DNA from 2 places in the Streptomyces sp. NPDC091282 genome. Region 2 is predicted to be linked to the other one. Evidence: riboswitches for the same ligand, from Rfam matches in the RefSeq annotation. Region 2 holds a riboswitch; the other holds the start of a gene.
The links. A riboswitch is a leader RNA that binds a small molecule or an ion and turns the genes downstream of it on or off. The one in region 2 is predicted to bind cobalamin.

Region 1 (4,583 bases), on a different contig from region 2:
GCGCCCTGTTCAGGTCGCGGGTGGTGGCGGTGTCGCGGAAGAAGAGGGTGCAGCTCAGGCCCTGGTCGACGTGCTGGGTGGCGGCCGCGTAGGTGTCGATGATCTTCTCGTAGCCGATCTCGTACGCGTCCTGGAAGTACTCCAGGTTGTCGTTGTCCATGTGGGGCGCCGGGTAGTAGACGCGGCCGAGCTTGCCCTCCTTGCGGATCTCCACCTTGGAGGCGATGGGGTGGATGGACGCGGTGGAGTCGTTGATGTAGCTGATGGAGCCGGTGGGCGGGACGGCCTGGAGGTACTGGTTGTAGATGCCGTGCTCGCGTACGGACTTCCGGAGTTCACGCCAGTCGTCCTGGGTGGGGAGGCGGATCCCGGCGGTCGCGAACAGGCCGCGGACGCGCTCGGTGGCCGGCGTCCACACCCGCTCCGTGTACTTGTCGAAGTACGACCCGTCCGCGTACGCCGAGTCCGCGAACCCGTCGAAGGCGGTGGCGCGCTCGGTCGCGATCCGGTTCGAGGCGCGCAGCGCGTGATAGGCGACGGCGTAGAAGTACATGTTCGTGAAGTCGACGCCCTCCTCGCTGCCGTAGTGGATGCGCTGCGAGGCGAGGTAGCCGTGCAGGTTCATCTGGCCGAGGCCGACGGAGTGGGTGAGGCGGTTGCCGTGCGCCACGGAGGGGACGGCGTCGATGTCGGACTGGTCGGAGACGGAGGTCAGGCCGCGTACCGCGGTCTCCACGGTCGCGCCGAAGTCCGGGGAGGCCATGGCCTGCGCGATGTTCAGCGAGCCCAGGTTGCAGGAGATGTCCTTGCCGACCGTCTCGTAGCCGAGCGCGACGTCGTACGTGCTGGGCGTGTTGACCTGGAGGATCTCCGAGCACAGGTTGGACATGTTGATCCAGCCCGAGATCGGGTTGGCCCGGTTCACGGTGTCCTCGAACAGCAGGTACGGGTAACCGGATTCGAACTGCAGCTCCGCGATCGTCTTGAAGAACTCGCGGGCGCTGAGCGTGGTCCTGCGGATGCGCGGGTTGGCGACCAGGTCGTCGTAGTGCTCGCTGACGGAGAGGTCCGACAGCGGGGTGCCGTACTCGCGCTCGACGTCGTAGGGCGAGAACAGGTGCATGTCCTCGTTGCGCTTGGCGAGTTCGAAGGTGATGTCCGGGACGACCACACCGAGGGAGAGGGTCTTGATGCGGATCTTCTCGTCCGCGTTCTCCCGCTTGGTGTCCAGGAACCGCATGATGTCCGGGTGATGGGCGTGCAGGTACACCGCGCCCGCGCCCTGCCGCGCGCCGAGCTGGTTGGCGTAGGAGAAGGAGTCCTCCAGGAGCTTCATCACGGGGACCACGCCGGAGGACTGGTTCTCGATCTTCTTGATCGGAGCGCCCTGTTCCCGCAGGTTGGTGAGGAGGAGGGCCACACCGCCGCCGCGCTTGCTGAGCTGGAGCGCGGAGTTGATGCCGCGCCCGATGGACTCCAGGTTGTCCTCCATCCGCAGGAGGAAGCAGGAGACCAGCTCGCCCCGCTGGGCCTTGCCCGCGTTGAGGAAGGTGGGCGTGGCGGGCTGGAAGCGGCCCGTCATCATCTCGTCGACGAGCCGGGAGGCCAACTGCTCGTCGCCGGCACCGAGATACATCGCGGTGGAGACCACCCGGTCCTCGTACCGCTCCAGGTAGCGGGAGCCGTCGAAGGTCTTCAGGGTGTACGACGTGTAGTACTTGAAGGCACCCAGGAAGGTGCGGAACCGGTGCTCATGGGCGTACGCCCGCCGGTACAGTCCCTCGACGAACTCCCAGGTGTAGGCGCGGATGGGCGCCTCCTCGTAGTAGTCGTTCTCGATCAGGTAGTCGATCTTCTCCTTCAGGGACCCGAACTCCACGGTGTTCGGGTTGACGTGCTGGAGGAAGTACTGGCGGACGGCTTCGCGGTCCTGGCCGAACTGGATGTTGCCGTCGCAGTCGTACATGTTCAGCATCGCGTTGAGCGCGTGGTAGTCCCTGCGGGTACCGACCGATTCACGCTGAGCGGCGATCACGCCGCCGTCGACGAGTGTCGTGTCCAAAACCTCTGCAGTCCTTCCTTCACGGCGCGGACGTCGCGGTCCGTGCCCAGCAGTTCGAATCGGTACAGCTCCGGGACCCGGCACTTCGCGGAGATCACGCGGCCGGCCAGGCAGTAGTCCGCCCCGAAGTTGGTGTTGCCGGAGGCGATCACGCCGCGCAGGAGCGTGCGGTTGGCCTCGACGTTCAGAAAGCGCACCACCTGCCTCGGAACCGCACCGGCGCGTTCGCCACCGCCGTACGTCGGCACGATCAGTACGTACGGCTCGCTGACCTGCGGCATGCCTTCGCGGCGCGGGTGCAGGGGGATGCGTGTGGCGGGCAGGCCCAGCTTGTCCACGAAGCGTCTGGTGTTCTCCGAGACGCTGGAGAAATACACGAGACCGCTCATCGGCCGCCGCCTCCCTCTCGCTCGTTCCCGTCGTCCGTCCGAGGACCGGGAGGAGAGGAGCGCGGCGGCGGGTACGGGCGAACACCGGGGCGGAGGCGGCGAAACGGTGTGCCTGTCCTGACCCGGGTCCGTGCGTCTGCCACGCGGCCCTCCCTCGGGGCCTCGGAGCGCGCACACCGCTGTCCGGCATGCGCGCCGGTGGCAGGTCTTCGGACTCGCGGGCGCGTCCTCCGGCCGGAGGACATCTACTGGCCGTCGCTTCCCAGGCCCTTTGCGTCGGACCCAGTGCGTATGACGGCGGTCGTTCCCACTCACCGCTGCGGGGCAGCCCCGGATTCCCACCGGGTTCCCTCTTGCCTCGTCGGACACAGCCGTGCCCGGCGAACCACCAGCACCAGCAACACTACATCTAGAAAGAGGCGAGCGCATGCACCCCAGATATTGTGTTGGCGGCAAGAGTTAGGGATACCTAAGTCGACCCTTGTCCGGATGAGTTGCCTCCGCGTCCGGTGCGCCCCGAGCCGGCGATGGCGCGTACCCGGTGCGCCGGTCGGCGTATACGGACAGGGCCCCCCTTCCTACCTCGGTCGTGCGGGTAGCGCTGGGCGGGGCCGGGACGTCGGCGACGTCCCGGCCCAGTGGAACCTCCGGTCTTTCGGTCAGGTGGCGGGCAGCTCGCCCCGGACCGTGCGGGCCGCGGCGACCAGGTTCTCCAGGGAGGCCCGGGTCTCGGGCCAGCCGCGGGTCTTCAGGCCGCAGTCGGGGTTGACCCAGAGCCGTTCCGCGGGGATGGCCTTGAGGCCGGTGCGGAGCAGGCCGGCCGCCTCCTCGGCGCTCGGGACGCGCGGGGAGTGGATGTCGTAGACACCGGGACCGGCCTCACGCGGGTAGCCGTGCGAGGCGAGTTCGCGGGCCACCTGCATGTGCGAGCGGGCCGCCTCCAGGCTGATGACGTCCGCGTCGAGGTCGTCGATGGCCTGGACGATGTCACCGAACTCGGCATAGCACATGTGGGTGTGGATCTGGGTGTCCGGACGGACGCCGGAGGTGCTGAGCCGGAACGCCTCGGTGGCCCAGGCGAGGTAGGCGGGCCGGTCGGCGGCGCGCAGCGGAAGGGTTTCGCGCAGCGCGGGCTCGTCCACCTGGATGACCGAGGTGCCCGCCGTCTCCAGGTCGTTCACCTCGTCGCGCAGGGCGAGGGCGACCTGGCGGGCGGTGTCGCCGAGCGGCTGGTCGTCGCGGACGAAGGACCAGGCGAGCATGGTGACCGGGCCGGTCAGCATGCCCTTGACCGGGCGGTCGGTGAGGGACTGCGCGTACGTCGTCCAGCGCACGGTCATCGGCTCGGGCCGGGAGATGTCGCCGGCCAGGACCGGCGGCCGCACGTAGCGGGTGCCGTAGGACTGGACCCAGCCGTGCTGGGTGGCCAGGTATCCGGTGAGCTGTTCGGCGAAGTACTGCACCATGTCGTTGCGTTCGGGTTCGCCGTGCACGAGGACGTCGATCCCGGTCTTCTCCTGGAAGGAGATGACCTCCTGGATCTCGGTCCTGATGCGCTCCTCGTAGCCGGCGGTGTCGATGCGTCCGGTGCGCAGGTCGGCGCGGGCGACGCGGAGTTCGGCGGTCTGCGGGAAGGAGCCGATGGTGGTGGTCGGCAGCAGCGGCAGTCCGAGGCCGGCGCGCTGGGCGGCGGCCCGTTCGGCGTAGGGCTGGGAGCGGCGGGCGTCGGCGTCGGTGACGGCGGCGGCCCGCGCGCGGACGGCCGGGTCGTTGGTGATGGGCGAGCCGGCGCGGGAGGCGAGGTCGGCGCGGTTCGCCGAGAGTTCGCCGGTGACGGCGTCCGTGCCCTGGGCGAGGCCCTTGGCGAGGGTCACGATCTCGGCGGTCTTCTGCTTCGCGAAGGCGAGCCAGCGCAGAATCTGCGGGTCGATGTCCCGTTCGGCGGCCGCGTCGAGCGGCACGTGGAGCAGGGAGCAGGACGCGGCCACGTCGACGCGGTCGGCGAGGCCCAGCAGGGTGCCGAGCGTGGACAGCGACTTCTGCAGGTCGTTGATCCAGATGTTGCGGCCGTTGACGACGCCGGCGACCAGCCGCTTGCCGGGCAGTCCGCCGGCGGCGGCCAGCGCCTCCAG
Region 2 (4,583 bases):
TGCCGAGCAACTGCTGCTGGCGTCCGCCGTGGTAGCCGCGCGCGCTCATCTCCCCGACGGGCTTGCCGAGCAGCACGACCTGGCTGCTGCGTTCGCCGCCCGGCTTGAGCAGCACGGGGTTCATCGGCGCGGTCGGCTCGATCCGGCAGGCCTGCGCCTGCATGGCCTGCGCCCGCCCGATCTCGGCGCCCTCGCGCGTGACGAAGGAGTTGAGGGACATGTTCTGCGCCTTGAACGGCGCGACCTTGACGCCCTGCCGTACCAGCCACCGGCAGATGCCGGCCGTGACGACGCTCTTGCCGGCGTCGGAGGTGGTACCGGCCACCAGGAGACCGCCGTTGTTCATGACGTCCTTCCCGACGGCCGTCCGCGCAGCAGCGCCCCGGCCGCGCTCACCCCGAGCGCCAGCCATCCCACCCGGCGCGACAACCGCACCGCCCGCTCGATGTCGGCGACTTCCACGGTCCGTCCCTCCCCGTTCAGCACCGGCCGGTGCTCGACGCGCCCCCCGTACGACAGCGTTCCCCCGAGCCGTACCCCGAGGGCGCCCGCGAACGACGCCTCCACCGGGCCGGCGTTGGGGCTCGGGTGCTTCGCCGCGTCGGACCGCCAGGCCCGCAGGGCGCCGCGCGGGTCGGTTCCGGCGACGGCGGCCAGGACGGCGGTCAGCCTGGCTCCCGGCCAGCCCGCCACGTCGTCCAGCCGCGCCGAGGCCCACCCGTACCGCCGGTAGCGGGCCGACCTGTGGCCCACCATGGCGTCCAGGGTGTTGACGGCACGGAAGCCGAGCAGCCCCGGCACTCCGCCGACGGCTCCCCACACCAGTGCGCCCACGACGGCGTCGCTGGTGTTCTCGGCGACGGACTCCACGACGGCCCGGGCGATCCCGTCGGCGTCCAGGGCCTGCGGATCGCGCCCGCACAGGTGCGGCAGCCGGGCCCGTGCCGCCTCGACGTCCCCGGCCCGCAGGGCGCGCCCGATGACGTCCGCCTCACGGGCGAGCGAAGTGCCGCCGACGACGGCCCAGGTGGCGGTCGCGGTGAGCACGACGGACGCGGCGGCCGAGGGGCGTACGGCCCGCTGGGCGAGCGCGCCCAGCGTCACGGCGCCGCCCGCGCAGACCGCGGTGTGCAGCGCGCCCCAGCCGCGGTGGTCCCGCCACAGCACCCGCTCGACGGCCCCGGCCGCGCGTCCGAACGCGGCGACCGGATGGCCGCGGCGCGGATCGCCGAGCAGCAGGTCGCCGAGAAGGCCGGCGGCGGCGCCGTACGCGAAGACGCGACCGGCACCCATCGGCTCAGCCCGCCGCGGGGGCGGGAAGGGGCCTGGTTCTCAACCTCGTTCGGCAGCCGCGCATGGCGAATTGTCCTCACTCAGGGTGTCCACGCCCTGGTTCGACGAGAACGGCGGTGAGAGTTCCTGGCTCGCGGGGCTGCTACCCCGGTGACAGTGGCGGGACCGCGCCGGATTCGCACCGGCTTCCTCTCATGCCGCCGTACTTGGCTCCGGAAGTCCACCACGCCCCCGGAAGACCCGTCAACTTGCCGTTGACCTGCGAGGGGAGTGTGTGGGAAGGCCCACACCGGTGGTTCGGAGGGGGCCCGTGGGGGCATGCCGAAGGCTCCCTCCCGGCGGACCGGGAAGGAGCCTTCGGTGGTGCGGGCGTTCGGCCGGTCCGGCCCCGCGGGGTCAGGACTTGGCGACGATCAGATGGATGCCGTAGGCCACGGCGACCGCGCAGGCCGCGAAGCACAGGTAGGCGGCGGTCACGGCCAGCGCCGCGGAGTTGCCCTGGGCGACGGCGCGTTCGCGGGCGGAGAGGCCTTTGATGCCGAGGGTGAAGAGGGCCACCATGCCCACGGTGACCACGAGGCTGACGCCGAGGACGGAGCCGATGGCTGCCCAGTCGATGTTCATGTCGGTTCTTCCTCGGGTGTCAGACGGTCGCGGCCGGGTCGGCGGCGGGAGCGGCGGGGGAGGGGATGGTGGCCGTCAGGCCGTCCGTGACCGGGCCCGCGGGCGGCGGGGTGACGGCGGCCATCGCCGCGGTGACCACGCCGGCCGGCTCCGCGGTGTCGTTGACGTTCGCGCTGTCCACCACCTCGCGGCGGGACAGCTTCCAGATCGCGGCGCTGGAGGCGACGAGGAAGACGGCGACGGCCGCGGTGCCCCAGTCGCCGAGGTCCGTCACCGACTCGGCGAGCGCGCCGACGACGGCGGCCGCGGGGAGGGTGAGCACCCAGGCGACCATCATCCGGGTGGCGGTGGACCAGCGGACCGTGCCGCCCTTGCGGCCCAGGCCCGCGCCCATCACGGAGCCGGAGACGACGTGCGTGGTGGAGAGGGAGAAGCCGAGGTGGGAGGAGGCCAGGATGGCGGTGGCCGCGCTGGTCTGGGCGGCGAAGCCCTGCTGCGGCCGGAGGTCGGTCAGGCCCTTGCCCATGGTGCGGATGATCCGCCAGCCGCCGATGTAGGTGCCGAGCGCGATCGCCAGGCCGGCGGAGAGGATGACCCAGGTGGGAGGGTTCGAGCCGGGGGCGATGGTGCCGCCCGCGACCAGCGCGAGGGTGATGATGCCCATCGTCTTCTGCGCGTCGTTGGTGCCGTGCGCGAGGGAGACCAGGCCGGCGGAGGCGATCTGGCCGGCGCGGAAGCCCTTGCGGGTGGCGTTGTCGTCGGCGTCCTTGCCGATCCCGTAGGACAGCCGGGTCGCCAGCAGGGCCGCGAGGCCCGCGACGACGGGGGCGGCGACCGCCGGGAGCAGTACCTTGGTGACCAGGACGTCGCCGTGGACCGCGCCGAAGCCGGCGGAGGCGACGGTGGCGCCGATCAGGCCGCCCATCAGGGCGTGCGAGGAGCTGGAGGGCAGGCCCACCAGCCAGGTCACCAGGTTCCAGAGGATCGCGCCGACGAGGGCGGCGAAGATGACCTCGGGCCGGATGCCGTTCTCGTCGACGAGGCCCTTGGAGATCGTGTTGGCGACCTCCACGGAGAGGAAGGCGCCCACCAGGTTGAGCGCGGCGGACATGGTCACCGCGATCTTGGGCTTGAGCGCACCGGTCGAGATGGTCGTGGCCATCGCGTTGGCGGTGTCGTGGAAACCGTTCGTGAAATCAAACGCGAGTGCGGTCACGACCACAATCGCGAGGATCAGCGAGAAGTTTTCCATTTACCCGAACAATCTTTAGAGGTCATCGGCTGTTGGACCGTAGGCAACCTGGGTGAACGGAAGATGAACTGAGTCGGTCACCATGGTGACCGAAATCGACTTCTGGGTGCCCGCGCGCGGGACGGGGTGCGGCCGCCGGCCGGCGGCGGGTCCGCCGGCCCTGTCGCCCGTTGGCCGGCGGCCCCCGGCGGGCGCCCTCGGCCGCCCCGCGAAACCGCCGAAGAGATTCCGGTCACCCGGCGGCCTGACAGGATCGGGTCATGGCTGAGCAGCGGCGGGACGGGCGGGACGGAGACGGACACGGCGGCGCACCGGACGGATCCGGGCCGCCACGGCGTGCGGCCGATGCCCAGGAGGCGGCGGCCTGGCGCGAACTCGTCGCCACCGCCCGCCGCACGGTGGCCGACGGACTGGTCGTCGGCACCTCCGGCAACGTCTCGGTCCGGGTCGGCGACACCGTACTGGTGACACCGTCGGGCGTGCCGTACGACCGCCTCACCCCCGCCGACGTGACGGGCGTCGACCTCGCCGGGCGCCAGGTCCTCGGCACCCTCGTCCCGACCAGCGAACTGCCGATGCACCTCGCGGTCCACAACAGCACGGACGCGGGAGCCGTCGTGCACACCCACGCCGTCGCCGCGACGGCCGTCTCCACCCTCGTCCCGGAACTGCCGCTGATCCACTACATGGCCGCCGCGCTCGGCGGACCCGTCCGGGTCGCCCCGTACGCGACCTACGGCACCGCGGAACTGGCCGCGAACATGCTCCGCGCCCTCGCCGGACGCTCCGGCTGCCTCCTCCAGAACCACGGCACGGTCACCTACGGCGCCACCCTGGCCCAGGCCTTCGACCGCACGGCCCAGCTGGAGTGGATGTGCCGCGTCTGGCTGACGGCCTCCTCGGTGCCCGGCCTGACCCCCGCCCTGCTCTCGCCGGACCAACTGGCCGAGGCGGCGGAGCGCCTGCGCGGATACGGCCGGCAGCCGGGCTGAACCCGGCAGGACCGCCTCCGCTGGCCGTCGTCCCGGTCCGCCCCGACACTGGACAGGTGCGCCCAGTCAAAGTCACCACGGCCGCCGTCGGTGCCGTACTCGCCGCCGGCGCGGCCGGGGTGGCCGCGGGGCGGTTCGCCAGCGACGCCGCCCTGAAGGCCACGCCCGGCCGGCCCCTGCCCACCGAGCCCCGGCTCACCGTGCACGGCACCGGAGCCGGCCGCGTCACCCTCACCCGGGACCTCGCCTCGCTGCGCCCCGGCACCTACGGCCTGGCCGGCGACGGCACGCACGCCGTCGTCGGCGCCGTCCTGGAGTCCGCCGCGACCACCCCGGACACCGTCGTACGGCGGCTGGAGCGGGTGACGCACGGCAGCCTCGAAGCCGGCGACAAGGTCTGGCTCACCCCCAACGTCCACATC

Region 1: another riboswitch for cobalamin. It lies ahead of nrdI (class Ib ribonucleoside-diphosphate reductase assembly flavoprotein NrdI); the one in region 2 lies ahead of ACIQOE_RS00335 (cobalamin biosynthesis protein).

Annotation. Positions count from the first base shown of each region.
Region 1 is NZ_JBIVUX010000004.1:789,764-794,346, forward strand. Features, by position in the region: gene nrdE (class 1b ribonucleoside-diphosphate reductase subunit alpha) at 1-2,062, opposite strand, end outside; gene nrdI (class Ib ribonucleoside-diphosphate reductase assembly flavoprotein NrdI) at 2,032-2,451, opposite strand; cobalamin riboswitch at 2,634-2,856, opposite strand; gene metE (5-methyltetrahydropteroyltriglutamate--homocysteine S-methyltransferase) at 3,111-4,583, opposite strand, start outside.
Region 2 is NZ_JBIVUX010000001.1:59,022-63,604, reverse strand. Features, by position in the region: gene ACIQOE_RS00340 (cobyric acid synthase) at 1-346, opposite strand, end outside; gene ACIQOE_RS00335 (cobalamin biosynthesis protein) at 343-1,293, opposite strand; cobalamin riboswitch at 1,392-1,535, opposite strand; gene ACIQOE_RS00330 (hypothetical protein) at 1,690-1,917, opposite strand; gene ACIQOE_RS00325 (inorganic phosphate transporter) at 1,937-3,169, opposite strand; gene ACIQOE_RS00320 (class II aldolase/adducin family protein) at 3,430-4,161, shown strand; gene ACIQOE_RS00315 (alpha/beta hydrolase family protein) at 4,218-4,583, shown strand, end outside.